DNA from 3 places in the Micromonospora chalcea genome. Region 1 is predicted to be linked to each of the others. Evidence: riboswitches for the same ligand, from Rfam matches in the RefSeq annotation. Region 1 holds a riboswitch; each other region holds the start of a gene.
The links. A riboswitch is a leader RNA that binds a small molecule or an ion and turns the genes downstream of it on or off. The one in region 1 is predicted to bind cobalamin.

Region 1 (9,955 bases):
GGTGCTGCTCGGCGCGCTGTTCGTCGCGGTGCAGCTCACCGTGGACCTGGCTCTCGGCTTGGGCGCCGGGCGGTTCGCCCGCCGCTGGGGCGACAGCCGCTGGTCGCGGCGGGTCGACCGGCTCTGCGCTGTCGCCTTCGTCGCGCTCGGTGTCCGGCTGGCCGCCGGCTGACGCTTGCTCGACTCCAGCTCGCCGAGATGGCGGCATCAGGAGGGCTCCGACCCCGCCACCTCGGCGAGCTGGTGAGGATCACGCTCCGGCGCCCGGGGCGGGGCGGCGGGCCGCTCGCGGTCCAGGTGCAGGCGCAGCAGCACCCAGCCCAGCGACACGGCGCCGATGAACACGTACGCGGGCTGCGTGCCGAACGTGTCCCAGCAGGTGTGCAGCGTGACGGCGGCGGCGAAGGTGAGCAGGAACGCCGCCAGTCTCCGGCCACCGGGCGCGGCGGCGAACGTGAACAACGCGGCGGCGGTCAGCCCGGTCCAGGCCAGGTGCGCGGCGGGCGCGGTGAGACCGCGAACCAGCAGCGTCCGCTCGACGGCGCCGAGGTTGCCCTCCGACCCGACGAACGCGGCGAACGCGTACCCCATGGTCTCCAGCGCGGCGAACCCGGCGCCGGAGGCCACGCCGATCACCAGGCCCTGCGCCGGTGACCGGTGCCGCCGCCACAGCAGCAGGATGCCGGCCGGCACGATCAGCTTCGCGGTCTCCTCGGCCAGGCCGACGAGCGCCATCGGCAGGACGCCGAGGCGGTGCAGCGTGCCGTACTCCAGCCAGCCGGCGGCGACCACGCCGACCACGCCGCCGAGGAGCGCGGCGACGCCGACGACGGAGCCGGGGACCGGGCGGCGGGCCGGCCGCCCCTGGGCGAAGGCCAGGAACGTGGCGGGCGCGACGCACGCGCCGAGCACGATCAGCGCCGGCACGAACGTGACGGTGCCGGTGCCGGACAGTGTCTCCAGCACCAGCAGGTGAAGCCCGACGCCGACGAGCAGGACCGCCACCCACGCCCAGCGGCGTCCGGTATTCCCCATACGCCGAGTATCGCGCCCGGCGGCGAGCGCCGGCATCGGGGGTAGGCACTGTGGACAGTGAGATCCATGCGACACGCCCGACACGACATCTGGTGTTGCCCAACCGCCCCCACCGCCATATATGGTGGTGCCGCAGCTGGTTCGGCCGAGCCCTCCGGGGCGGGGCCGAGGCAAGAGGGAACCCGGTGGAAATCCGGGACTGCCCCGCAGCGGTGAGTGGGAACGACAGCCGTCAACAGCACTGGGCCACCGGCCTGGGAAGCGACGGCCGGTAGGCGACCGGCGACCCCGGTCGGGCCCGCGAGTCCGAAGACCTGCCAGCGCGCCGTGCGCCTCCGCGTACGGCGGCCGGAGGTCGCGCGGGACGACCGACGCCAGCAGCCGGGCCGGCCGCGCCGTGCCCGTTGGCGTCTCCCGCCGTCTCCAGACGGTGACAGCGAGGAGAGGTCATGACTGTCGTGCAGGAAAGCCCGCCGGCCACCGGCGGCGGGTCCGAGGCCCGCCGGCCGGCGATGCGGGTACGCAAACGGGACGGCGACACCGAGCCGGTGGACGTCGGCAAGATCGTCCGGGCGGTCGAACGCTGGGTCGCCGACCTGGACGAGGTGGACCCGCTGCGGGTGGCCACCAAGACGATCAGCGGGCTCTACGACGGGGCGACCACCGCCGAGCTGGACCGGTTGTCGATCCAGACCGCGGCGGAGCTGATCGGCGAGGAGCCGCAGTACTCGAAGCTGGCGGCAAGGCTGCTGGCCGCGTACGTGGACAAGGAGGTCCGCGGTCAGGGCGTGGCGAGCTTCAGCCAGTCGATCGCGTACGCGCACGGGCTGGGGCTGATCGGCGACGAGACGGCCGCATTCGTCGCCCGGCACGCCCGCAAGCTCGACGACGCCGTGGACCCGGACGGCGACAGGCGGTTCGAGTACTTCGGACTGCGTACCGTGGCCGACCGCTACCTGCTGCGGCACCCGCAGTCGCGGCTGGTGGTGGAGACGCCGCAGTACTGGCTGCTACGGGTGGCCTGCGGGCTGTCCCGCACCCCGGGCGAGGCGGTCGGCTTCTACCGGCTGATGTCCAGCCTGGCCTATCTGCCCAGCTCCCCCACGCTGTTCAACTCCGGCACCCGGCACACCCAGATGTCGTCGTGCTTCCTGGTCGACTCGCCGCGCGACGAGCTGGACTCGATCTACGAGCGCTACCACCAGGTGGCGAAGCTGTCGAAGTTCTCCGGCGGCATCGGCATCGCCTGGTCGCGGGTGCGCGGCCGGGGCGCGCTGATCCGGGGCACGAACGGCCGGTCCAACGGCATCGTGCCGTTCCTCAAGACGCTCGACGCCGGGGTGGCCGCGGTCAACCAGGGTGGCCGGCGCAAGGGCGCGGCCTGCGTCTACCTGGAGCCGTGGCACCCGGACGTGGAGGAGTTCCTGGAGCTGCGGGACAACACCGGCGAGGAGTCCCGGCGTACGCACAACCTCAACCTGGCCAACTGGATCCCGGACGAGTTCATGCGCCGGGTCGAGGCCGACGGCGAGTGGTCGCTCGTCGATCCGTCGGACGCCCCGGAGCTGCCCGACCTGTACGGGGAGGCGTTCGACGCCGCGTACCGGGCGGCGGAGAAGAACGCGGTCCGCACGGTACGGGCCCGGGACCTGTACGGGCGGATGATGCGCACGCTCGCGCAGACCGGCAACGGCTGGATGACGTTCAAGGACGCCGCGAACCGGCTGTCCAACCAGACCGGTGAGCCGGGCAACGTGATCCACCTGTCCAACCTGTGCACCGAGATCCTGGAGGTGAACGACGACGCCGAGACGGCGGTGTGCAACCTCGGCTCGGTGAACCTCGGCGCCCACGTCACCGCCGACGGGGTGGACTGGGAGCGGCTGCGCGCCACGGTCCGCACCGCTGTGGTGTTCCTCGACCGGGTGATCGACATCAACTACTACCCGGCCGAGCAGGCGGCGGCGTCGAACCCGCGCTGGCGGCCGGTCGGGCTCGGCCTGATGGGGTTGCAGGACGCGTTCTTCACGCTGCGCCTGCCGTTCGACTCCCCCGAGGCGAAGGAGCTGTCCACCCGGGTGCAGGAGGAGATCCTGCTGACCGCGCTGGAGACCTCCGCCGGGCTGGCCGAGCGGTTCGGGCCGCATCCGGCGTACCCGCAGACCCGGGCCGCGAAGGGTGACCTGCACCCGGACCTGTGGGGCGCGGAGCCGGCGCAGGCCGGACGGTGGGCGGCGCTGCGTGAGCGGATCGCCGCAGGCGGGCTGCGCAACTCGCTGCTGGTGGCGATCGCACCGACCGCCACCATCGCCTCCATCGCCGGCTGCTACGAGTGCGTCGAACCGCAGGTGTCCAACCTGTTCAAGCGCGAGACGATGTCCGGGGAGTTCCTCCAGGTCAACACGTACCTGGTGCGGGAGCTGAAGGCCCGCGGACTGTGGACGCCGCAGGTCCGCGACCGGATCAAGCGGGCCGAGGGCTCGGTGCAGGACATCACCGAGCTGCCCGCGCCGGTGCGGGAGCTGTTCCGCACCGCCTGGGAGCTGCCGCAGCGGGCGCTGATCGACCTGGCCGCCGCGCGGGCGCCGTTCGTCGACCAGTCCCAGTCGCTGAACCTGTTCCTGAGCGCGCCGACCATCGGCAAGCTGTCCTCGATGTACCTGTACGCCTGGAAGGCCGGGCTGAAGACCACCTACTACCTGCGTTCCCGTCCCGCCACCCGCATCCAGCAGGCCACCGTCGCCCCGGTGCCCGCCCCGGTGCCCGGCGTGGTCTCCGCCGTGAGCGACGACGAGGCGCTGGCCTGTTCCCTGGAGAACCCCGAGAGCTGCGAGGCATGCCAGTGACCACCACCGCACCGACCCGGCACATGCTGCTCGACCCCGGCATGGACCTGACCCTGCGGCCGATGCGCTACCCGCGCTTCTTCGACCGGTTCAAGGACGCGATCAGGAACACCTGGACGGTCGAGGAGGTGGACCTGCACTCGGACCTCGCCGACCTGGCGAAGCTGTCCCCCGCCGAACGGCACCTGGTGTCGCGGCTGGTGGCGTTCTTCGCCACCGGCGACACGATCGTCGCCAACAACCTGGTGCTCAACCTCTACCAGCACGTCAACTCGCCCGAGGGCCGGCTCTACCTGTCCCGGCAGCTGTTCGAGGAGGCGGTGCACGTCCAGTTCTACCTGAACCTGCTCGACACGTACGTGCCGGACGAGAAGGAACGGTTCGCCGCGTTCGCCGCGGTGGAGAACATCCCGTCGATCGCCCGCAAGGCCGAGTTCTGCTTCCGGTGGATCGACTCGATCTTCGAGCTGCGCGAGCTGCGGACCCGCGACGACCGGCGGGCGTTCCTGCTCAACCTGATCTGCTTCGCCGCGTGCATCGAGGGCCTGTTCTTCTACGGCGCGTTCGCCTACGTCTACTTCCTGCGCTCCCGGGGCCTGCTCAACGGGCTGGCCTCCGGCACCAACTGGGTGTTCCGGGACGAGTCCATGCACATGGCGTTCGCGTTCGACGTGGTGGAGACCGTACGCGCCGAGGAACCGGACCTGTTCGACGCCGAGATGGAGAAGCAGGTGAAGGAGATGCTGGCCGAGGCGGTGGAGTGCGAGGTGAGCTTCGCCGCGGACCTGCTGGGCCAGGGCGTGCCGGGGATGTCGCTGGCCGACATGCGCGAGTACCTCCAGCACGTGGCAGACCGGCGCCTGGCAGTGCTCGGCATCGCCCCGATGTACGGCAGCGCCAACCCGTTCGCGTTCATGGAGTTGCAGGACGTGCAGGAGCTGTCCAACTTCTTCGAGCGGCGGGTGTCGGCGTACCAGGTCGGGGTGACCGGCAGCGTCACGTTCGACGACGACTTCTGACCGCCGCCCCCGCCCCGGCCGTCACGGCCGGGGCGGGGCCGGGCTCTCGCCGGGCAGCGCCGCCGCCCGCACCCGCCCGATCAACGCCACCACGGCGAGCGCCAGCACGGCCACCACCACGAACGCGGTACGCAGGTCCAGCGCGCCGGCGAGCAGGCCGATCACCGGCGCCGCGAGCAGCGCGCCCGGCCACTGGCCCATCGCCACCACGGAGACGCCCTCGCCGGACGTGAGGCCCGGCTGCTCACCGGCGAAGCCGAGCACCGTCGGGGTCACGCACGCCAGGCCGAACCCGAGCAGTCCGAACCCGGCCATCACCGCCGCCGGATGGGGGTACGCCACCGGCAGCGCCACGCCGGCCGTCGCGACCAGCGCGGACAGCCGGACGAAGCGGATCCGCCCGACCCGGCCGGCCAGCCGGTCGCCGAACAGCCGGGCGACGGTCGCGGCCAGCGAGAGACAGGTGTACGTGGCCGCGGCGAGCACCGCCGTGGCGCCGGCCACCTCGGTCGCGTACAGCGCGCTCCACTGGGCGCCGGCCATCTCGATGAACGAGGCGAGGAAGGCGATCACCGCGAGCAGCAGCAGTTGCGGGGTGAACCGGTCACGCAGCCGGCGCCGCGCCTCGCCGTCCTTGGTCTCCTGGCGGGGCGTGTCGGGCAGCCAGCGGTGCGTGCCGATCAGCAGCGCGCCCAGCAGGACACTGGTGACGGCCATCTGCGCCGACGGCGACATCCCGATCGCCGCGGCCCCGGTGCCGCAGAGGCCGCCGACCAGCATGCCGATGCTGAAGCCCGCGTGGAACGTGGACAGGATGGGCCGCCCGTACCGCTTCTGCACCTCGACCGACTGGGCGTTCATCGGCGTGGCCAGCAGGTTCGCCGCGAAGCCCCAGACCGCGAGGCCGCCGACCAGCGCCACCACAGTGGTGGACGCGGCCAGCAGCGGCGCGTTGAGCAGGATCAGCGCGGCCCCGGCCAGCGCCAGCCGGCGGGTGTTGATCCGGCTGATCAGCACCGCCACCACGACCAGGGAGACCAGCTCCCCCGCGTTCGTGGCGATGTTCGCCAGGCCCCAGCCGGTGTTGCCGACCCCTACCGCGTCCCGCACCTCCGGCACGCGGGCCGACCACCCGCCGATGGCCAGGCCCATGATGACGAAGAGCAGCGCCACCGACCAGCGGGCCCGTACGGCCGAGCGGGGCACCGGCGGCGCGGGCTGCTCCGTCGTGTGCTGGTTCGTCGAGGTGTCCGTCATGGTCGTCGTACCTCTCTGGGATCGGTCCGTCGGAACTCCTACCCGATCGCGTGGTCGAGGAAGCACGCACCGTCAGGAAGGCGTACCCGTTCCGGTGTGGTGCCGGGGTCGGTGACGAGCGCCGAGACCACCGCGACGTAGTCGTCGATCAGCCCGCGTACCAGGTCGTCGCCGAAGACACCCCGGTTGCGGATCACCACGCCGCCGGCCCGGTCGTCGTCCACCACGACGATCGGTGAACCCCGCTTGACCCAGACGGGCAGACACTCGGGCGGCACGTCGGCGGCGACCACCGGCGGCGGGGTGCCGGGCGCGGCCCGGGCGGTGATGTCGACCGGCTCCACCCGCAGATCCGGGCAGTGCAGCACCGGCGACGCCGACGCGGCGGACTGGAACCAGGCGTCGAACAGGTGGTTGTCCGGCCAGGGGCGGATCGCCGCGAAGCCGGGACGGACCGCCCGGGCCAGCCGGTGGTACGCGGTGGCGTGCGCGACGGCCCCGGCCAGCGAGGCGTGCGCGGCACCGACCACAGCGCTCATCGGCGCGTCCGGCGCGACGTCGACCGGCAGGTAGACGTTGTTGGTGAACTGCCCGACGAGCTGCCGGGACAGCGGGCTCTCCCGGCCCAGCGTGGTGGTGCCCAGCACCACCCGGGACCGGCCGGCCCGCCGCGACAGCAGCACCAGGTACGCCGCGAGCAGCAGCACGTACGGGCTGGTGCGGGCCAGCCGTGCGGCCGGGCGCAGCCGCGCGGTGATCTCGGGCGGGAACGCGAAGCGGGTGGCCACCTCGGCGCTGAGCGCGACGTCCGGCGCCGGCGGCGACGCCGGGAAGAGCTGGTACGGCTCCACCGGCCGCAGCCGGTCCCGCCAGTACGCGGCCCGGGCGGCGGCGTCGACGCCGTTGCCGGACTGCTCCGCCTCCTGGAGCGCGGCGAGCGCGGCCGGGTCCACGCCCAGCGGCGGCTGCGGGTCGGCCGCGCCGAGCCGGGCCGCGTACGCGTGGCACAGGTCCTCCACCACGACGCGGCACGACCAGCCGTCGGAGACCATGTGGAAGAAGCAGAGCGCGAGCACGTGCTCGGTCGCGGAGAGCCGGACCAGCGCGGCCCGCCACAGCGGCGCCCGGCCGGGGTCGAACGCGTCGTTGCGGTGCGCGTACGCGATCTGCTCGACGCGGGCCTGCTGCTCGGCCGGCGGCAGTCCGGACAGGTCGACGTACTCCAGCGGCGACTCCACGTGCGGCAGGATCCGCACCTCGGGCTGCACGCCGATGCGGTCGAACCGCATCCGCAGCGCGTCGTGCCGGTCCACCACGTCCTGCATCGCCTGCCGCAGCACGTCGACCCGCAGCGCGCCCCGCAACCGGCGGAACTCCACCACCACGAGCCGTGAGGCGCCGGGACGGGCCGGGTCGAGCGCGGTCATGAACTCCCACATCATCTGCTGGCCGGGGGCCAGCGGGTACGTCGTCGGCACTGCCACTCCCCCCGTCAGGCCGCCACCGGCGGCGCGGCCACCGGCGCGACCTGCCGGTGGTCCGTCTCGTCCGGCTGGTAGTCCGCCTCGTCCGGCGCGCGGAAGCCGGTGAAGAGCAGGTCGGGACGGCCGAGCCGCAGCGAGGTGACGAACGCGGCCCCGTCGAAGAGCGTCTCGATCGCCGCGCAGGCCATCGACTCGGCCACCGCGCGCGGTCCCCGGTCGCCGCCGAGCCGGCCGGGTGTCTTCGCGGCGATCACGGCGGCCGCGACGGCCGGCACCGCGAGCAGGCTGCGTCCCCCGCTGCGCCGGGCGGTCAGCAGCCCGGCCAGCGCGGTCACGGCGAGCGTGCTGGCGGTGTTGAGCACGAACCGGCGCCGGTGCGGGTGGGCCAGGCAGAGCCACTGCTCGGAGCGCCCGTACGTGGTGAACCGGTAGGCGACCGCGCGGAAGGTGTCGGCGACGCCGGTGTCGTGGGTGACCACGCCGTCCGGGTCGGTGAGCAGCACGTAGCCGGCGTCGGTGAGGAGCAGCCCGAGGTGCAGGTCCTCCCCGCCCAGCGGCATCGGGGAGTCCTCCGGGAACCCGCCGACCGCCTCGAAGACGGCACGCTTGACGGCCATGTTCGCGCCGGCGCCCCAGGACACGCGCTCGTAGTGCAGCGGCCGGGTCAGGTCGCCGAGCAGCAGGTAGGAGCGGCGCATCACGCGGAAGAACGCGCTGTCGCCGGGCTCGACGATCACCGGGCCGGTGACGCCGGCGACCTCCTCGCCGGAGGCGCGCAGCCGGGCCGCGTACCGGGTGATCAGGTCGGCCGGCACCCGGCAGTCGGAGTCGGTGAACAGCACCAGGTCGTGGCGGGCGTGCCGGACGCCCAGGTTCCGTTTGGCCCCGACGTGCCGGGGCCCGCGCACGTAGCGGGCGCCGTACTCGGCGCAGGCCGCCCGGTGGGCGGTGGCCGCGGCGGGCGCCGAGTCGTCGACGACCACCACCTCCACCGGCTCGGGGCAGTTCGGGGCGGCGTCGCGCAGACTGCGGAGCTGGCGGCGCATCTCCGCCACCCGGTCCTTGACCGGGATGACCACGGAGACGCCGCGCGTGACGGCGCGGGGTTCGGTCGGTTCGCCCACGGGCGATGCGGATCGGCTCATGCCCCGAGGTTCGACCACCGGGGTACAGCGCCGATACACAGCGCCGGCCGTTGCGGCCATCGCACATGTACCGCTGATGTATCGATGGCCATCAAGGTCGAAGGCATGACGACCTCCATCCCCATCGACCGGCGGCTCGCCGTGGACGGCGGCCGGCCGGTCCGCCCGCCGCACCGCCCATGGCCACGCTGGCCGACCCCCGCGCCGGATGCCGCCGCCAACCTGTCCGCGGTGCTGACCGGCGGCCGGTGGGCGATCAGCAGCCCGTCCGTCGGCGACACCGTCCTGTTCGAGCGACGTTTCGCCGCCGATTTCGCCCGCTACGTCGGCACCCGCCACTGCGTGCCGGTCGACCACGGGTCCAGTGCCCTGGTGGTGGCCCTGGAGTCACTCGGCCTCGGCTACGGCGAGACGGTGCTCGTACCGGCGCTGACCTGGACCGCCTCCGCGACCGCCGCGCTGCGCGCCGGCCTGGTCCCGGTGCTCGTCGACGTCGACCGGGACACCGGCTGCGTCGGGCCGGACGACCTCGACCTGTCCGTGGACCCGCGGGCCGTGGTCGCCGTGCACTGGGCCTCCAACATGGCCGACGTGCCGGCGCTCGACGCGGTCACCCGGCCGCGCGGCATCTCCGTCGTGGAGGACTGCGCGCAGGCCCACGGCGCCACCTGGCAGGGCCGCCAGGCCGGCTCGCTCGGCCGGCTCGGCTGCTTCAGCTTCCAGCACGGCAAGGTCCTCACCTGCGGTGAGGGCGGGGCCGTGGTCACCGACGACGACACGCTCGCGCCGGTGCTCGAGGAGCTGCGGGCCGATTCGCGCCGCTACCGGGGCGACCGGACGCCGGCCGGCGAACTGGACCTGGAGGAGAGCGCCGGTGTGCAGGGCGCCAACTTCTGCCTGAGCGAGTTCTCCGCCGCCGTGGCCTGCGCGCAACTGGCCGTCCTGGACGGCCAGCACGACGTGCGCAATCACAACTACCGGCTGCTCGGCGAGCTGCTGGACGGTGTCGACGGCGTACGGCTGCTGCAACCGGCGCCGGGGCAGACCCGCATCTCGATCTACGAGGGCACGATCGTCTTCGACGAGCTGCCGGCCGGCCTGGACAACGCCGCCGTGGCCGCCGCGCTCACCGCCGAGCTGGGCCGGCGGTTCTACTGCACCGACGAGCC
Region 2 (9,485 bases), 390 kb from region 1:
CAGTGGTCTTCGACATCTCGTCCTACGACTTCCCGGCGGCCGGCGGCACCGATCCCGCGGCGGTCTGGACCTGCTGGCGCGACGGCGGTACCTCGTGCACGGGCACCGGCCTGCCGCCCTTCGGCGTGCAGGAGCAGATCCGCCTGCTTCGCGTCCAGGGCTCGTTCAACCTGGTCCTCGCCGCCGGGATCGACGGCGGCAACGATCTGAGCCGGTGGCTGGAATATCGCCCGGCTGACCCGGACGGCCGCAGCGTGGCCGCCGCCTGGCGCGTCGACGACCGCTCGGCCTGCGCCACGCCGGCCTGCTGGCGGTCCACGCTGCTCCCGGTCGCCGCCCAGGTGCCGCTGGTCGCCACCGACGTCAGCGCCGGCTCGGGGGCGCCGACGTTCGTACCGCGGACTGTCGCCTGGCTCGACCAGCACGGCATCGGCCACCTGCGCCGGTGACCGGGGGGAGGGGAGGCCGCGGCCGGAGGGCCGGTCAGACGGCCGCGCGCGCCCACTGCTGGTTGGTGCCGCTGCCTCTCCTACCCGTACGACCCCTCGACCGGGTCGGCGTGGGCGGGACATCGCACATCGAGCCGTCCATCGACGTTCATCCAACAGATCGGCGTGCGTAAGCTCCACACGGTCGGATCCATGGAACCTACGGAGGAGGTTCCATGGATCGTCGAACGATGTTGCGGGCCACCGTTGTCGGTGCGGGCGCCCTCGCCCTGCCGTTCACGGCGTGGTCGGCGGCGTACGGAGCCCCGGCACAGAACGCGGCGGGGCCCTACGGTGGGCTTCAGGCAGCCGACGCCAACGGCATCCAGTTGCCGGCCGGGTTCACCAGCTCGATCGTCGCGCGGTCCCGGCGGACGGTGCCGGGGACGTCGTACACCTGGCACGACGCCCCGGACGGCGGCGCCGTGTTCCCGAACGGCACCGGCTGGATCTACGTGTCGAACTCCGAGGTGTCGGCCGGTGCGGGTGGCGGCGCCTCGCGACTCGTCTTCAACTCCAGCGGCGCCGTGGTCGGGGCGTCGCGGATCCTCTCCGGCACCAACAACAACTGCGCCGGTGGGAAGACACCGTGGAACACCTGGCTCTCCTGCGAGGAGGTGTCCCTGGGCCGGGTCTTCGAGACGTACCCCCTCGGCGGGACCGCGGTGGCGCGTCCCGCGATGGGCCGGTTCAAGCACGAGGCGGCCGCGGCCGACCCGGTCCGCCGGGTCGTCTACCTGACCGAGGACGAGACCGACGGCAAGTTCTACCGCTTCGTGCCGGCCACCTGGGGCGACCTGTCCGCCGGAACCCTCCAGGTCCTCCGCGCCGGTACGGCCACCTCCGGCACGTTCACCTGGGCCACGGTGCCCGACCCGGACGGCTCGCCCACCCCGACCCGGCAGCAGGTGTCCGGCGCGAAGACGTTCAACGGTGGCGAGGGCTGTCACTACGCGGACGACACCGTCTGGTTCACCACGAAGGGCGACAACCGCGTGTGGCAGGTCAACCTGGCCGCCGGCACGTACGAGCTCGCCTACGACGACAACCTGGTCAGTCCGGGCGCCCCTCCGCTGACCGGCGTCGACAACATCACCGGGTCCACTGCAGGTGACCTCTACGTCGCCGAGGACGGCGGCAACATGGAGATCTGCATGATCACGCCGGACGACAAGATCTCGGTCTTCCTGCGGATCACCGGACAGAGCGGTTCGGAGATCACCGGGCCGGCGTTCACCCCGGCGGGGGACCGGCTGTACTTCTCCTCGCAACGCGGCACGACCGGCTCGTCGTCCGGCGGCATCACCTACTGCGTCACCGGTCCGTTCCGCCGTTGACCGGCTCCCGGTCCCGCCGGCAGTGACCACACGGTGAAGGACGCCCGGTCCTCACCGGGCGTCCTTCACCGGCGTGCTCCACGCGGACGCGCCGGGACGACGGCCTCTCGACGTCGGGGTGTGAAACCGCCGATTCCGCCGGCCGTCACGGCACGTGGCCGGTTCCTGGCGCATTGACATCGGCGCACCGGCCACAGCAGACTGTCGCGACAACTCAACCACCGCGTGTACGTGCGGGGGAAGACCGGTCGAAATCCGGCGCTGGCCCGCAACGGTAGGCCGCCCAGAGAACTCTGCGGCGGCGAGCCCGAATACCCGTCGTACGCGTGCAACCGCTCCCCACCCGTCGTGGCCCACGGGTCGGAGTCCCGGACGCCCCCGCGTACTGCGGCCGTCCGGGCTTTCGACGACCGCCGGGCCGGAAAGGCGCTTCCGATGGTCGTCCGCCGAAGCCGGCACCGCCTGCTCGCGCTCCTCTGCGGCGTACTCGCCGCCCTCACCCTCACCACACCGGCCGTCGCCGCCCCCGATCGCGCCGCCCTCACCCGCCCGGAGGCCGCCGCCGGCTGGCTCGCCCGGCAACTCGTCGACGGCGAACGCTTCGAGGCGGTCTTCGACGGTGTCGCCTACCCCGACCAGGGGCTGACCCTCGACGCCGTGTTCGCCTTCGCCGCCGGCGGCGTCGCCGACGACCACGGCGCCGGCGCGCTGGCCTGGGTCACCCGGCCGGACATCCGCGACGGCTACCTCGGCGACGGCGTCTCCGAGGCGTACGCGGGCGCGACCGCCAAGCTCGCCCTCGCCGTGCAGGTGCGCGGTGGCGACCCGGCCGACGTCGGCGGGGTGGACCTGATCGCCCGGCTGCGTTCGCTGCAGACGCCGGCCGGCCGGTTCAGCGACCGGTCCGCGTACGGCGACTACAGCAACGCGTTCAGCCAGTCCTTCGCGCTGCTGGCGCTGGACCGTACGGCGGCCGGGGCGCCTCCGGCGGCGGCCGCCTGGCTGGCCGGCACCCGATGCCCGGACGGCGGCTACCCGCTGCTGCCCGCGCAACCGGTCTGCACGTCCGACGTGGACGCCACCGCGCTCGTGACGCAGGCGCTGCGCGCCGCGGACCGTCCGGCCGACGCCGCCGCCGGGCTGCGCTGGCTGGTGTCCGTTCAGCGTGCCGACGGCGGCTTCGCCAACGCGGCCGGCACACCGAACGCCAACAGCACCGGCCTCGCCGCGCAGGCCCTGCGCGACGGTCACCGGCTGCCGGCCTGGGCGCGGTCCCGGGCGTTCCTCGCCGGACTCCAGGTCGGCTGCGCCGGGGCGCCCGCCGACCGGGGCGCCGTCGACTTCGACGGTGGCGGCTTCGACCCGGCCACCGCGCCCCGGGCCACCGCCCAGGCCGTCCTCGGTCTCACCGGGATCGGGTACGCCCGTCTGTCCGCCGCCGGCGCCGACCCCGGCGCACCGGCGCTCGCCTGCCCGTGAACCGCCTCGCCGCTCACCCGATCACAGGAGGACCCGTGTTCCGTCACCGTCCCACCGCCCGCACCTGGATGGCCGGCCTGCTGGCCGCCGTCGTGGCCGGCGTCGCGCTGACCGCAGTCGAACCCGCGCCCCGGTCGGCGCACGCCGCCGCCTGCGCCGGCACCTCGGGAGTCACTGTGGTCGTCGACTTCGCCGCGCTCGGCGGCGGCGTCCAGGTCGCCTGTGCGCCGGGCGATCCGGCCACCGGCCTGGCCGCGCTTCAGGCCGCCGGCTTCACCGTCACCGGCACCGCCCGCTGGGGCCTGGCCTTCGTCTGCCGGATCAACGGCAAGCCCACCGCCGCGACCGAGCCGTGCGTCAACACCCCGCCGGCCACCGCGTACTGGTCGTACTGGCATGCGTCCAGCGGCGGCTCCTGGTCCTACAGCACGTCGGGGGCGACCGGCTACAACCCCGCGCCGGGCAGCGTCGAGGGCTGGTCCTTCGGCGCCGGCGCCCCGCCGAGCATCGCCGCTCCCTGACCCGCCGGCTGCGAACGGTGTGACCAGCGGCGCGCCGGGTACCGGCAGCTGCTCTGGCGTCGTCGCGCGCCCGGGCGGTACGGTGTCGGCACCCGGTGCGCCGGGCACAACTGCATACGTCCCGTGTGGGGGGAAGCCGGTTCGAAGCCGGCGCTGACCCGCAACCGTGAGCGAGAGTCCCTTTCGCGAGCCGGAATGCCCCGCCCGGGACGAGCGGCTTCCACTGTCGAGGTCTACAGGGTGAAGTCCGGGCCGCCGAGGTCCGACCACCCCGCCCACCGCAGCACGCGGAGCGGGGTGTCCGTTTCTCGGGGCGCTTCCCGGAGCTTTCACCGACCGCTCCGCGAAAGGCACCCTGATGCCACTGTCCCGGCGTCTCACCATCGGTCTCGGAATCGCCACGGCGACAACTCTCGCCACGATCACCAGCGCCCCGCTCACCGTGGCCGCGGCACCCGCCCCGGCCCACGTCACCGCCGCCCGCGACGCCGCGTCCTGGCTGGCCGGTGAGTTCAAGAACGGTTCGCTGCCCGGACCGTTCACCCCCGAGGACTGGGGGCTGACAATCGACGGTCTGGTCGCGCTGTCCGCCACCGGCGTCGACGCGCAGACCCGGCAGGCGGCAACCGCGCAGGTCGCAAAGCATGTACGGTCCTACAACAGCTACGACGACTGGGGCATCGAGGGCTTCACCGACGGCGGGGCCACCGCCAAGCTGCTCTATGCCGCAGCCGCCGCCGACGCGGACCCCACCGACTTCGGCGGCTACGACCTGCGGGCGGAAACCCTGTCGCTGATCGCCACGGCCGACGCCGGGCACCAGCGGGGACGGATCACCAGCCGTACCACCGCCGACAGCGGCCCGGACGCCAGCAACACCTTCGACCAGTCCTTCGCCGTGCTCGGCCTGGCCCGCAGCGGCGACCTGCCACAGGATCCGGTGGACTTCCTGATCCGGCAGCAGTGCGCGGCGGGCGGCTTCCGGCTCTACCCGGACGCCGCCGACGGGCCGTCGCCGTCCTGCGACGACCAGCCCGGCGCCACCCTCGACGTCGACTCGACCGCGATGGCCGTGCAGGCATTGCTGGCCGCGGCCGAGGACGGCGCCACGGGCGCCGGCGACGCCGCCCGCAAGGGCGCCGACTGGCTGGTCACCCAGCAGCACGCCGACGGTTCCTTCGGCGGCTCGGGACCGACCACCGGCGCGAACTCCAACAGCACCGGCCTGGCCGGGCAGGCCCTCGCCGCCGCCGGCCGCGACGACGAGGCCGCCCGGGCGGCGACGGCCCTGGCCGCGCTGCAGCTCACCGCGGGCAACGGTGGCGCGGCCTCCGCCGACGCCGGCGCGATCGCCTACAACACCGACGGATTCACGGCTGCCGCGGCGGCCGGGATCACCGACACCGACCGGGACCAGTGGCGCCGGGCCACCGCGCAGGCCCTGCTCGGGCTGGCCCAGGTCCCGCTGGGCCGGATCGGCCTCGACCCGCCGCCCACGTCGACTCCCACCCCGACCGGCACGGCCTCGCCCACCGCGCCGTCCACGCCCTCCGCGTCTCCCACGCTCACCACGTCGCCTCCACCGACCGGCACCGCCGGCCCGACGCCGAGCGTGACCAGCCCTCCGGCGACACCCGCGCCCACGACCGCGGCGCCGGCCACCGCCGCGCCGCCGATCACGACCCCGGCCGCGTCCGGGCCGGGCGGGCTGCCGACGACCGGCGTGGCGATCGGTAGCTACCTGCTGATCGCGCTGCTGCTGATCGGTGGCGGAGTGACACTGCTCGTGCTCGGCCGACGGCGGGCGGGATGAGCCTCCGCGCCGCCCGTGGCGCGCTGGCCGTCGCCCTGGTCACCGCCTGCACCACGATCGGACCGGGCAGTCCTGCGGTGGCCGCCGGGTCGGCCGGCTACTGCCCGGACGCCTCCGGGGTCACAGTCGTGGTGGACTTCAACGAACTCGGCGGCGGGACGGTGGTGCGGTGCGCGCCGGGCACCCAGGCCACCGGCCTCGCGGCGCTCAAGAACGCGGGCTTCCCGATCACCGGAACCCTGCGCTGGGGCGAGGGGTTCATCTGCCGGATCGACGGCAAGCCGTCGGCCGCGACGGAGAAGTGCGTCGACACCCCGCCTGCGAGCGCCTACTGGTCGTACTGGCACGCCCCGAACGGCGGCAGCTGGACGTACAGCGACAAGGGCGTGCTCAACCGCAAGCCGGCGGCCGGTAGCTTCGAGGGCTGGTCGTTCTCCCTCAACCGCAACGCCGACGACGCGCCCCGTCCCGGCGTCGTGCCGAAACGCCCCGCCCCTCCACCGCCACCGCCACCACCGCCGCCGCCCACGGGCGGTGAGCCGGCGGCGCCACCACCGGCGGGAGGAACCGTCGCACCGCCGCCGGTCGCCGGTGGCCGGCCCGGCGAGCCCACCCGGCCGGGCGGCACCTCCGGCCCGCCGGTCTCCGTCGGCCCGCCGACCTCCGCCGGCACGTCACCGACGGCCGGTACGCCGACCCTGACGGCGACGCCGGGCGCCGCCACCGGCACGGCACCGCAGGGCTCCTCCGACGAGCCGGTGGTGACGGATGTCGCCGCGTCCCGTGACGACGACGGCCTGCCACTGGGCACGATCGCCGGGGTGCTTCTGCTCGCCCTGCTCGCCACCGGCGCGCTGGTCGCGGCCCGACGACGCCGTGCCGCCGACCCGGATGACTGACGTCACGGTCACCGGGTCGCGGCCGGCCGACGCCCGTCGTCTGCCGGGCCGATGGCCGGTGTGGTGGCTGCCCCGGGGGCTGCACCCGGGCGCATGGTGGCTGTGGGCGCTCGGCCTGGCCACCGCGGCCAGCCACACCACGAATCCGCTGCCGCTGGCCCTGCTCGTCGCCGTCGCCGGTCTGGTGGTGGTGCGCCGCCGGGGCGACGCGCCGTGGGCGTTGGCGTTCCGCATGTACGTCTGGCTCGGCGCGGTGATCGTCACGATGCGGGTGGTGTTCCGGATCGTGTTCGGCGGCGGCCAGGGCGACCACATCCTGGTCCGGCTGCCGGAGATCCCGCTGCCCGCGTGGGCGGCGGGCATCCGCCTGTTCGGACCGGTCGCCGCCGAGCAGATCCTCGGTGGCTTCTACGACGGGCTGCGGCTGGCGACGATGCTGATCTGCCTCGGTGCGGCGAACGCCCTGGCCAACCCGAAGCGGCTGCTCAAGGCCGTACCCGGAGCGCTGTACGCGATCGGCACCGCCGTCGTGGTCGCGTTGTCGGTCGCCCCGCAGCTGGTGGAGAGCGTGCTACGGGTCCGCCGGGCCCGGCGGCTGCGCGGCGCGTCCGCCCGCGGGATGAGGGCGCTGCGCGGGATCGCCCTGCCGGTGCTGGCCGACGCGTTGGACCGGTCCCTGGCCCTCGCGGCCGCGATGGACTCCCGTGGTTACGGCCGCACCGCGGCGGTGCCCGCCGGGCAGCGAACCGTCACCGGGGCGCTCGTCCTCGGCGGGCTGGTCGGCGTCTGCGCCGGCACCTACGGGCTGCTCGACACCGCCGCACCCGGCTACCTGGGGCTGCCGATGCTCCTGGCCGGACTGACCGCCGCCGTGACCGGCATGCTGCTGGCCGGCCGCCGGGTCCGCCGCAGCCGGTACCGACCGGACCGCTGGCGCCCGGCCGAGCTGCTCGTGGCCGGCTGCGGGGTGGCCGCCGCGGCACTGACCATGCTCGCCGGCTCGGTGGACCCGGAACTGCTCTACCCGCCGGTCAGCCCGCTCACCTGGCCCCAGCTGACCCCGCTGATGCTTCTCGCCGTCGGCGTCGCGGCGGCACCCGCCTGGCTGGCGCCGCCACCACCGCCGACAGTATGTGCCGGACGCCCGCCGGCGGTGGACCGGCCCATCCCCGTCACGGACGTGCCGGCAGACGGAGTGCGCGCCGCGAGGGCATCGATACCGGGAGACCGCCCATGATCACTTTCGACCGGGTCACCGTCCACTATGCCGAGGGCGGCCCGCCACCGTTGCGGGATGTGACGTTTCGCGTCGAGGAAGGTGAACTCTGCCTGGTCGCGGGCCGTACCGGTGCCGGAAAGTCGACGCTGCTGCGGGCGATCAACGGTCTCGTCCCACACTTCACCGGCGGCACCCTGCACGGCGCCGTCACCGTCGACGGCAGGGACACCCGCACGCATCCGCCGCGCGATCTCGCCGACGTCGTCGGCGTGGTCGGCCAGGACCCGTTGGCCGGCTTCGTCACCGACACCGTCGAGGAGGAACTGGCGTACGGGATGGAGCAGCTCGCCCTGCCACCCGCGGTGATGCGCAAGCGGGTGGAGGAGACGCTGGACCTGCTCGGCATCGCCGACCTGCGCGACCGGCCCCTGCGGACGCTGTCCGGCGGTCAGCAACAGCGGGTCGCCATCGGCGCGGTGCTCACGGCGCACCCCCGTGTGCTGGTGCTCGACGAACCCACCTCCGCGCTGGACCCCACCGCCGCGGAGGACGTGCTCGCCACCGTCACCCGGCTGGTGCACGACCTCGGAGTGACAGTGGTGCTGGCCGAGCACCGGCTGGAGCGCGTCCTGCAGTACGCCGACCGGCTGCTGTACCTGCCCGGCGACGGCCATGTCCACGACGGGACGCCGGCGACCGGGCTGGCCCACATCGACATCGCGCCACCCCTGATCGAGCTGGGTCGCCTCGCCGGCTGGACACCGCTGCCGTTGTCGGTCCGTGACGCCCGCCGACGGGCGTCCGACCTCCGGCACCGGCTCGCCGGCGTGGCGCCGCCGCCGGTCCCGGCGGGCGCGGACACCGGTCCCACGCTGACCGCGCGGAAGATCGTCGTACGGTATCCGGGCACCGTCGCGGTGGCCGGCGTCGACCTCGATCTGCGCGCCGGCCGGGTCGTCGCGTTGATGGGCCGCAACGGATCCGGCAAGTCCAGCCTGCTCTGGGCGGTGCAGGGCAGCGGCCCACGCCACGGCGGCACCGTCGCCGTGACCGGGCCGAAGGGCACCGTCGACCCGAAGGCCCTGCCGGCCGGTCAGGCCCGCCGGCACGTCGGCCTCGTCCCGCAGGACTCCGGTGACCTGCTCTACCTGGAGACAGTCGACGCGGAGTGCGCCCAGGCCGACCGGGAGACCGGCGTGCCGGCCGGCACCTGCCGGGCGCTGGTGGACCAGCTCGTCCCCGGACTGCCCGGTGACCGGCACCCCCGGGACCTGTCCGAGGGACAGCGGCTCGCCCTCGCACTCGCCGTGCAGCTCACCGCCGCTCCGCCGGTGGTCCTGCTCGACGAGCCGACCCGCGGCCTGGACTACCATGCCAAGCGGCAGTTCACCGCCGTCGCCCGGATGCTGGCCGGCAGCGGCCGAGCCGTGGTGGTCGCCACCCACGACGTCGAACTCGTCGCCACCCTCGCCGACCGGGTGATCGTGATGGCCGAAGGGGAGATCGTCTCCGACGGCACCACCGCAGAGGTCATGCTCGCCTCGCCGGCGTTCGCGCCGCAGGTGGCCAAGGTCCTCGCCCCCGCCCCCTGGCTGACAGTGGAACAGGTCGCCGCCGCGCTCGACGAGACCAGGGCACCGGCATGAGCGTGCTGCGGGTCGCCCCGCGTACCGCTGTGGTGCTGACCCTCGCCTCGGCCGCCGCGCTGGCCACCTTCACCTGGCCGTTC
Region 3 (9,955 bases), 400 kb from region 1:
GCCCGGTTCGAGCGCGGCGACGTGGCCGCCGCGCTCGCCGACCTGAACCGGGCGGTGGCGCTGTCGGAGGCCCCCGTGCCGCGCTACAACCGGGGCACGGCCCTGACCCGGCTGGGCCGGTGGGACGAGGCGGCCCGCGACTTCGCCCATGCGCTCGCCCAGCCCGGCCTGGACCGGGCCCTGCGCCGGGATCTGCGCGCGGAACTCGCCCGCTGTCGCCGGGCGCTGGCCGGCTGACCCGGCCGGGCGTAGCTCGGGAGACGGCCGAAGACGCGCGGATCGCCACTGCCGCTCCGGCCCCGCCCACGATCGCCCGCCGGCGCCGGCGTTCACAGCAGCCGGCGCCGGGTCAGGAGCCGGAAGGCCAGATATCCCGGCGGTACCGGGAGCCAGAACGTCGCGAGACGGTAGATCAGGGTGCCCGCGACGGCGGCGTCCAGTGGCACTCCGTAGAGCAGCAGACCGGAGACGAGCGCGGCTTCGGTGGCGCCGAGCCCGCCGGGGGTGGGCGCGGCGGACGAGACACCCTCGCCGACGAGGCAGACCAGGATCACCGGGGGCAGGTGGGCCAGCGGGACCGGGCCGGCGGCGATCAGCGCGACGTAGAGACAGAGGCCATAGGTGAGGGTGAGCGCCGTCGACGCGACGACGAGCCACCGCAGCCCGTGCTGGTGGCGCAGTTCGCGCAGCGCGGTCACGACCTGGCCGGCCGCGGCGCGTCCACGCCGCCGGACCCGGGGTACGGCGAGCACGCCGGCGAGGACCAGCAGCACGGCCAGGGCGCCCAGTAGCAGCGGCAGTGCCCTGGCCGCGTCGTGGGTGAGGATGCGGGCGGGCTGGCGTGCGAACGGCAGCAGCACCGGCAGCAGCAGCACGACGGACACCACGCCGGCGGCGCGGGAGACGGCCACGGCGGTGCCCGCGTCAGCGGCGACGAGTCCCTTCTGGTGCAGGTAACGCAGGCTGAGCGCGGCGCCGCCGAGGCTGCCGGGCGCCAGCCGGTTGGCGAACGACGCGGCCACCTGCACCAGGGTGGCCTCGCCCAGCGGGACCCGGCCGGCCGTGGCCAACCGGAGCACGAGACCGCTGAGCAGGTAGGTCAGGGCGGAGCCGAGCAGCGTCGCGGCGACCGCTACCGGGTTGGCGTGCACGATCAGACCCAGGGCGGTGCGGATCTCGCCGAGCTGGGGGAGCAGCAGGTGCACGACCAACCCCAGGACCAGCAGCTCCAGGACGGTGCGGCGGCTGATCCGGACCACCTTCGCCGCCGGGCGGTCGCGGTCCGGGCTGCGTCGCAGGATCTCCTGGTGAAGGCTGTCGAGCATGCCGGGCCGGGCGCGCAGGGCGGTCCGGCCGGCGCGGGACAGCACCGCGGGTTGCAGGAACGGCACGCTGTCCGCGACCGCCGCGACACCCAGGCGGTCGATCGCCGCATCGACCACGCCGGCCGGGTCGACCCGGCCGGCCAGGGCGACCATCAGCTCGACGACGTCGCGGGCCCGCTGCTCGGCCGAGGCGTCGTCGGCGCCGAAGCCCAGGTCCACCAGGTAGACGTGGTCCCGGCCGACGAGCACATTCGCGGCCCGCAGGTCCCGGTGCGCGATGCCCACCCGGTGCAGACGCGCCACCTGGTCCCAGGCGTCGCGTACGGCGGCAAGCGGGACCGGCCCGACGACGGCGTCCAGCGGGGCGGCGTCGATGAACTCCTGCACCAGCACGGCGTCGCCGCCGGGCGCGGCGGCGGTCGTGACGACGGCCGGTATCCGCACGCCGGCACGCGCGGCGAGCAGGGTCAGACAGGTCTCGTGTTCGCTCTGCTGCCGTGCGCTCAGGTACGGCGGCGCGTCGGCCACGTGGCGGTAGCGCATCCGCCGGTAGAGCTTGTAGACCCAGTCCGCGTCGCGTTGCTCGCCACCGGTCACCTTGACGAACAGTCGCCGACCGCCGGTGGTGACCGCCTGCCACGGCTGCGAGCCACGGGCGTCGCCGTGGATCGGCGCCAACCATGCCACCTCGATCCCACGCCGCCGCAGCGTCGCCCGCAGTGCGGGCACCGACCGTTGCGGCCCGACCTCGCCGACCACGAGTCGGGCCAGACACACCGCGAGCCAGCCGACGAGGACACCGCCGGCCACATCGATCGGCAGATGCGCTCCGACGTGGATCCGCGCGACGGCGACCAGCCCGATCACCACCCAGGCGGCGCGGCGCCACCGGGGGCCGCCGGCCCGCGCGGCGACGAGCGCCAGGGCGGTGGCGACCGCGACGTGTCCCGACGGGTACCCGAGGCGTCCGGTGATCGTCTCGCGCAGGACCACGTCGGTGAACAGCGCCGCGGGCCGCTGCCGGGCGACCGCGGCCTTGACGGCTGCCGCGAGCCAGTACGCCAGATTCCCGGCCAGCAGGAGAGTCCACGCGGCGCCGATGCGGCGTGCGATGACGGCTGCTGCGGCGGCGACGAACACCGCCGGGTACGAGCCGAGCTGCATGACCAGGACCAGGACCGGGGTCAGCCCGGCCGGAAGGTGGTTGAGCAGGGTGAACAGGTCCTGCTCCCAGCGAGGCACCCGGTGGCTGCGTACGGCCGCGCTGAGCGCCGCCAGAAGGCACGCCGAGACGGTCAGGCTGACCAGCAACGCCGGCGACGGGCGATGCGTACGCGCTCCCACCGGTCCTCGGCCGCCCCTCGTCCGGCACCGTCCCTGCCGTCGACCCGAACCCTACGGTTCGTCCGCCCGCGGGAGGCGCTTCTCTCTCACCGGCCACTCTCCGGGGCGACAATCATCGGGTGGACAGGATCCTGGCGGTGCTCGTGGGGCTGCCGCCGCTGCTCGTCCTGACCCTGGTGATCGTCCTGCCGGCCCTGGAGTCCTCGACGCTGCTCGGGCTGGTCGTACCGGGTGAGACAGCGATCCTGATCGGCGGGCTGGTGGCCCACGGTGGCGCGCTGCCGCTGTGGGCGGTGGTGGCCGCCGGGGCGGCCGGGGCCTGCCTCGGTGACCAGGCCGGGTACGCCCTCGGCCGCCGGTACGGCGCGGGTGTGCTCGCCCGCGCCCCGCGAGTGCTGCGCCGGCGCCTCGACATCGCGCGGGCCCGCCGCCTGGTCGCCCGCCGCGGGGCGTGGGCGGTGCTCATCGGACGCTGGGTGGCGGTGCTGCGCGCCGTGGTTCCCATGATCGCCGGCGCCGGTGGGATGCGGTGGCCGGTGTTCCTGCGGGCGAACCTGGCCGGCGGCCTGGTGTGGGCGACGGCCGTGGCGCTGCTGGGCTACCTGGGCGCCGCCTCCTACCGCTATCTGGAACGGGAACTGGGCATCGGGGAGTGGGCGCTGCTGGCCCTGATCGGCGTCGGCGTGGCGCTGCGGGCGTGGCAGAGGGCACGGCGCGAACCGGCCGACGGTGAGCGGGCAGGCCAATCACCCGCGCGCGGTGGGGCGGATCGGTAGCGTCACTCGTGGGGGTGGCCGGCGACCGCGGAGTGCGCAGTGGGGCGAGCAGACGACGGGCGCGCGGCGTTCTGGGCCGGGCCGCTGCCGCAGGCCGTGGCCGCCGTCGGAGCCTCCACGGCCGGGCTCACCGGTGAACGCGCCGCCGCCCTGCTGCGCGAGCACGGGCCCAACCGGGTCGACGCGGGCGCCAGGCGGGGCTGGCGGCTCCTGCTGTCGCAGTTCACCAGCCCGATCATCCTGATCCTGATTGCCGCGACCCTGCTGTCGATGGCCGTCGGGGATCTGATCGACGGCACGATCATCCTGGCCATCGTCGCGGCCAGCGGTGGCCTCGGCTTCTGGCAGGAACACGCCGCCGGGCGGGCCGTCGACGCGTTGCAGGCCCGGGTCCGGGTGGACACCGAGGTGATCCGCGACGGGCGTGAGGTGTCCGTACCGGTCGAGGAGGTCGTCGTCGGCGACCTCGTGGTGCTGCGCGCCGGGGACGTCGTCCCGGCGGACTGCCGGATCGTTGAGGCGGAACGTCTGCAGGTCGACCAGGCGGTGCTTACCGGCGAGTCGTTCCCCGTACCCAAGTCGGACGACCCGTCGCCGCCGGACGCGGAGCTGACCGCGCGCGGCAACGCGCTGTGGATGGGTACGCACGTGGCCAGTGGCACCGCGCGCGCGGTGGTGATGCGCACCGGCCGCGACAGCACCTTCGGAGCGGTGTCCCGCCGGGTCGCCTCCCGCCCCGCCAGCACCGGCTTCCAGCGCGGGCTGACCCGCTTCGGGCTGCTGCTCGTGCGGATCATGGTGGTGCTGCTGGTCGGCATCTTCGTCGCCAACCTGCTGCTGCACCGACCGGTCATCGACTCCCTGCTGTTCTCGCTCGCCCTCGCCGTCGGGCTGACCCCGCAGATGCTGCCGGCGATCGTCGCGGTCAGCCTCTCCGCCGGCGCCCGTGCGATGGCCGCGCACCGGGTCATCGTCAAGCGCCTCGAGGTCATCGAGGACTTCGGCGCCATGACCGTGCTGCTGACCGACAAGACCGGCACCCTCACCGCCGGCACGGTCACCCTCACCGGCTGCCTCTCGGTCGACGGTGAGCCGGACGCCGAGGTGGCCCGGCTCGCGAGGCTCAACGCCGGCCTCCAGCGTGGATTCCCCAACCCTGTCGACACGGCGATCATGAGGGGGCAACCACCCGCCGACCCGGGCACCCGCATCGCCGAGGCGCCCTACGACTTCACCCGCCAGCGCCTGTCCCTGCTGGTGCGCGACGGAGACGAACCGATCCTGGTCACCAAGGGTGCGCTACGCGCGGTGCTCGACGTCTGCGCCACCGCACGCACCGCCGCGGGCACGGTACCGCTGGACGAGGTACGCGAGCGGGTCCTGCGACGGTTCGCCGCGCTCAGCGACCAGGGCGACCGGGTGCTGGGCCTCGCCGTGCGAGCCATGCCCGGCGTCACCGCCGTCGCCGTCGCCGACGAACGGGAGATGACGCTGGTCGGGCTGCTCGCCTTCCAGGACCCACCCCGCGCAGACGCCGCCGCCGCCATCCGCCGGCTCGCTGACATGGGCGTCACGGTCCGACTGGTCACCGGCGACAACCGGCACGCCGCCCGGCACGTCGCCGCCAGCGTCGACCTCGCCGGCGAACCGCTCGTCGGCGCCGACCTCGCCGCCTGCCCCGACGACCAGTTGCCGGAGCGGATCGCCGACGTCACCGTGTTCGCCGAGGTGGACCCGCTGCAGAAGGAACGCATCCTGACCGCGCTGCGCCAACGCGGCGACGTCGTCGGGTTTCTCGGCGACGGCATCAACGACGCTCCCGCGCTGCACGCCGCCGACGTCGGCATCTCCGTCGACACCGCTGTCGACGTCGCCAAACAGGCCGCGGCGATCGTGCTGCTCGACAAGAACCTCGACGTGATCGCCGACGGCATCCGCCTCGGCCGCCGCACGTTCACCAACACCTTGAAGTACATCCGGGTCAACACCAGCGCGTCCTTCGGCAACGTCGTCAGCATGAGCATCGCCGCGCTCCTGCTGCCCTTCCTGCCGCTGCTGCCCCGTCAGGTCCTGCTGCTCAACTTCCTCTCCGACATCCCCTACACCACCCTGTCCACCGACTACGCCGATGCCGAGCAGATCCAGCATCCGCGTACCGTCGACGTCCGGACCATCCGCAGGTTCATGCTGGTGTACGGCTCGATCAGCATCGCCGTGGACCTCCTCGTACTCGGCGCCCTGCGCTGGTGGTGGCACGTGTCGACCGACGTCTTCCGCGCCGCCTGGTTCGTCCAGTTCACCGCCACCGAGATCATCGCGCTGCTGGTGCTGCGCTCCAATCGGAGTTTCCTGCGCAGCCGCCCCTCCGCCGCGCTCGCCGGCACCGGACTGTTGCTCATCACGGTCACCGTCGCGCTGCCCTTCAGCCCACTGTCCGGGCCACTCGGACTCGCCGCGCTCCCGCCGGTGGTGCTGGCGGCCCTCGCCGCGGTCACCCTGGTCAACGTCGCCGCCAACGAGACCGCCAAGCACGTCGTCCCGCCGGACCCGACCGCCGCACGGCGGGTGCCCCGCCCGTGACGGTCTCGCGTCCATCGGTGATCGCCTATTGACAAACAAAATTAACAATTGGACCCTGCTGAGAGAGCGCTCTCCCGTCCCTGTCTCCAGCGAGGTGTCGCCATGCGTCTTCGAAGAAAGCTGCTCGCCGCCGCGTCCGCACTGCTCGCCGGGCTCGCGGGCACCGTCGTCGCCACGCCCGCCCACGCGGTCGGACCGGCGTTGCTACCCGTCACCGTCACCAACACCACCGGTCGCACCGACCCGGTCTACCTCTACGTCATCGGCGTCCAGCTGTCCTCCGGCCGGCTCGGCTACGTCACCGCCGGTGGCGCCTTCGTGCCGTGGAGCGGCGGGCAGATCCCGCCGTCGCCCGCGCCGGACGTCTCCATACCGGGCCCCGGCAACGGCGGTAGCACCACGATCCAGTTCCCCCGGGGCTTCTCCGGCCGGGCCTACTTCGCCCTCGGGCAGAAGCTGAAGTTCTTCCTCACCCCGGACGGGCTGGTGCAGCCCGCGCCCTGGGCGGCCGGTGACGCGAACCGCGACATCCTCTTCGACTGGAGCGAGTTCACCTACAACGACTCCGGGCTGTGGCTCAACAGCTCCCAGGTCGACATGTTCGCGATCCCGCACGCGGTCACGGTGACCGGCGCCAACGGCGTCACCAAGCGCACCGGCGACGTGGTGGCCAACGGACGCAACGCGGTCATCGACGGCATCCGGGCGCAGCCGGGCTGGGCCAACACCGTCCACACCCGCTCAGACGGGACCGTGCTGCGCGTCCTGGCTCCGGGGAAGGCGGCCGGGGCCGGCCTGCTGAGCACCACCTATCTGGACTCCTACATCGCCTCCGCGTGGAACGCGTACACCACGAAGACGCTGACCGTGGCGCCCTTCGCCGACCAGCCGGCCATCCGGTACTACGGCCGCACCTCGGGCAACACCATGACCTTCACAAACGGCAGCGGCCAGGTGGTCGCCTCCTTCAACCGGCCCTCCTCGGCCAGCGTCTGGGGATGCGACGGCGACCTGCCCGCGCCGAACGACCAGGTGGTCGGCCCGATCTCGCGTACGCTCTGCGCGGCCCTCAACCGAGGCACGCTCGGCACCATCGACACCCAGCCCAGCACGAACGCCGCCGACTTCTACCGCAGCAACCCCACCAACCAGTACGCCCGCCTGATCCACGCCCACATGACCGACGGCCGGGCGTACGCGTTCGCCTTCGACGACGTCGGCGGATTCGAGTCACTGGTGCACGACGGCGACCCCCGTTCGGCCGGACTGATCCTCAGCCCGTTCACCGGCGGTGGGGGCGGCAACCCGGCCACCGGGGTGCCCGTGGTCAGCAACTGGAACAACAAGTGCATCGACGTGCCGAGCTCCAACTTCGTCGACCGCGCGCCGCTGCAGATGTGGAACTGCAACAACACCAACGCGCAGAAGTGGACGTTCAGCGGCACGGCGCTGAAGAGCCAGAACAACAAGTGCATGGACGTCGACGCCGGGTCCACCGCCAACGGGGCGGTGGTGCAGCTCTACACCTGCAACGGCACCGGCGCCCAGCAGTTCACCCTGAACTCGGCCGGAGACCTGGTCAACCTTCAGGCCGACAAGTGCGTCGACATCAAGGACCGGAACGGCAACGACGGCGCGAGGCTCCAGCTCTGGGACTGCACGGGCACGGCCGGCCAGAAGTGGCGTAAGGGCTGACCGGCCCTGCGACGGGGGGCGGGGGCCGACCGCGAGTCGCTCCCGCCACCCGCCGCGACGGCTCGCCGTCCCGCAGGACGGACGCGCCGACCACGTCGGCTCACCGCCCCATACGATGGACAACGGTGCTGGTTCGCCGTGCCCGTGAAGGGTGCGGCGTCGTAAGAGGGAACCCGGTGTGAGTCCGGGACTGCCCCGCAGCGGTGAGTGGGAACGACAGCCGTCATCGAAGCACTGGACCGTGAGGTCTGGGAAGCGACGGCCAGTAGGTGACCGGGTGGATCCGGTCGCGCCCGCGAGTCCGAAGACCTGCCCGCACCGCGCGCACCGTCCGGTGTGCGCCGCCGACGGTCGCTCGGGACGGCCGGTGCGGAAGCCGGTACGCCGTCTGTACCCCTTCCCTCCCCGCCTCGATCGGCCTCGTGTGCTTCGAGGGAAGGGATCTCCATGAGTACCGCATTCGGTCAGAGCACCGTGCTGGGCTATCCGCGTATCGGGGGCAACCGGCAACTCAAGAGGGCCGTCGAGGCCTACTGGGCGGGCCGGATCGACGCCGAGGAGTTGGCGGCGACCTCTGCCGCGCTACGGGCGAAGGTGTGGCGGACGCTACGCGACGCGCGCCTGGACGCGATCCCGTCCAACACGTTCTCCTACTACGACCACGTGCTGGACACGGCCGTCGCCGTCGGCGCGATCCCGCGCCGGTTCGCCCGTCTCGGCCTCGGCGACCTCGGCACCTATTTCGCCATGGCCCGGGGCGTCGATGCCGAGCCGGCGCTCGAACTGACGAAGTGGTTCGACACCAACTACCACTATCTGGTTCCCGAGATCGGCTCCGACACCACCTTCGCGCCGAATCCCGACAAGGCGCTGCGCGAGTACCGCGAGGCCCGCGAGCTGGGAATCGACAGCCGGCCGGTGCTGGTCGGGCCGGCGACATTCCTGCTGCTGGCCAAGCCCACCGAGGCCCGCGGCGAACCGTTCGACCGGCTGACCGACCTGGTCGACGTGTACGCCGGCATCCTGCGATCCCTTGCCGCGGCGGGCGTGCGATGGGTGCAGCTGGACGAACCCGCCTACGTCGCCGACCGGAGCGCCGCCGAGATCGACGCGCTGCGGGAGGCGTACACCCGGCTCGGCGCGGTGGAACAGCGGCCGGCGATCTCCGTCGCCACCTATTTCGGCGAGCTCGGTGACGCGCTGCCCGCCCTGCTCGACACGTCGGTCGAAGCGGTCGGCGTGGATCTGGTGGCCGGGCCCGGCAACCTGCGGCGGCTGGCCGGTGCGGGACCACTGCGCGGCAAGACGATCGTGGCCGGCCTCGTCGACGGCCGCAACGTCTGGCGTACCGACCTGCGGGCCGCCGTGGCGGCCGGTGCCGCCGTCACCGCCCTCGCCGACCACGTCGCCGTGTCCACCTCGTGCTCGCTGCTGCACGTGCCGGAGGACCTGTCCGCCGAGACCGCTCTCGACCCGGCGCTGCGTCAGCGGCTCGCCTTCGCCCGGCAGAAGGTCGATGAGGTCGTCCGGCTCGGCCGCGCGCTGCGCAACGGCACCACGTCCCTGCCCGAGCCGCTGCCGCCCACCCCTGCCGCCTGGCGCGACGACACCGTACGCGGTCGGCTCGCGGCGCTGCGCGCCACGGATCGGCAGCGCGGCGCGTACCCGGAGCGTGCGGCGGCACAGCAGGCCCGGCTGAACCTGCCGCCCCTGCCGACCACGACCATCGGATCGTTCCCGCAGACCGACGAGCTGCGCCGTGCGCGTGCCGAGCACCGGGCCGGGCGTCTCGACGACGCCGCCTACACGCAGCGGATGCGCGCCGAGGTCGAGCACGTCGTCCGGCTCCAGGAGCGGCTGGGCCTGGACGTGCTCGTGCACGGCGAGCCGGAACGAAACGACATGGTCCAGTACTTCGGCGAGCAGCTGGACGGGTTCGCCGCCACCGAACACGGCTGGGTCCAGTCCTACGGCTCCCGATGCGTGCGTCCGCCCGTCATCTACGGCGACGTGGCACGCAGGGCGCCGATGACCGTCAACTGGTCCACCTACGCGCAGTCGCTGACCGACCGGCCGGTCAAGGGCATGCTCACCGGCCCGGTCACGATCCTGGCCTGGTCGTTCGTCCGCAGCGACCAGCCACTGGCAGACACTGCGGACCAGGTCGCGCTCGCCCTGCGCGACGAGTGCCGTGATCTCGAGGCAGCCGGTATCCGGGTCATCCAGGTCGACGAG

Region 2: linked by a shared signal. The riboswitch ahead of PVK74_RS10070 (peptidase) and the one ahead of PVK74_RS08565 (ribonucleoside-diphosphate reductase subunit alpha) in region 1 are both predicted to bind cobalamin.
Region 3: linked by a shared signal. The riboswitch ahead of metE (5-methyltetrahydropteroyltriglutamate--homocysteine S-methyltransferase) and the one ahead of PVK74_RS08565 (ribonucleoside-diphosphate reductase subunit alpha) in region 1 are both predicted to bind cobalamin.

What each region holds. Positions count from the first base shown of each region.
Region 1 covers NZ_CP118233.1:1,833,279-1,843,233, forward strand. Annotated here, with positions in the region: gene PVK74_RS08555 (LysE family translocator) at 1-172, shown strand, start outside; gene PVK74_RS08560 (PrsW family glutamic-type intramembrane protease) at 208-1,035, opposite strand; cobalamin riboswitch at 1,155-1,371, shown strand; gene PVK74_RS08565 (ribonucleoside-diphosphate reductase subunit alpha) at 1,485-3,881, shown strand; gene PVK74_RS08570 (ribonucleotide-diphosphate reductase subunit beta) at 3,872-4,900, shown strand; gene PVK74_RS08575 (MFS transporter) at 4,922-6,157, opposite strand; gene PVK74_RS08580 (condensation domain-containing protein) at 6,196-7,635, opposite strand; gene PVK74_RS08585 (glycosyltransferase) at 7,650-8,786, opposite strand; gene PVK74_RS08590 (DegT/DnrJ/EryC1/StrS family aminotransferase) at 8,892-9,955, shown strand, end outside.
Region 2 covers NZ_CP118233.1:2,221,995-2,231,479, reverse strand. Annotated here, with positions in the region: gene PVK74_RS10080 (Ig-like domain-containing protein) at 1-449, shown strand, start outside; gene PVK74_RS10075 (alkaline phosphatase PhoX) at 665-1,825, shown strand; cobalamin riboswitch at 2,039-2,162, shown strand; gene PVK74_RS10070 (peptidase) at 2,261-3,304, shown strand; gene PVK74_RS10065 (hypothetical protein) at 3,373-3,825, shown strand; cobalamin riboswitch at 3,932-4,047, shown strand; gene PVK74_RS10060 (prenyltransferase/squalene oxidase repeat-containing protein) at 4,184-5,638, shown strand; gene PVK74_RS10055 (hypothetical protein) at 5,635-6,537, shown strand; gene PVK74_RS10050 (CbiQ family ECF transporter T component) at 6,530-7,774, shown strand; gene PVK74_RS10045 (ABC transporter ATP-binding protein) at 7,771-9,402, shown strand; gene PVK74_RS10040 (ECF transporter S component) at 9,399-9,485, shown strand, end outside.
Region 3 covers NZ_CP118233.1:2,233,248-2,243,202, reverse strand. Annotated here, with positions in the region: gene PVK74_RS10110 (tetratricopeptide repeat protein) at 1-237, shown strand, start outside; gene PVK74_RS10105 (lysylphosphatidylglycerol synthase domain-containing protein) at 330-2,669, opposite strand; gene PVK74_RS10100 (DedA family protein) at 2,789-3,445, shown strand; gene mgtA (magnesium-translocating P-type ATPase) at 3,485-6,025, shown strand; gene PVK74_RS10090 (beta-1,3-glucanase family protein) at 6,128-7,720, shown strand; cobalamin riboswitch at 7,833-8,051, shown strand; gene metE (5-methyltetrahydropteroyltriglutamate--homocysteine S-methyltransferase) at 8,168-9,955, shown strand, end outside.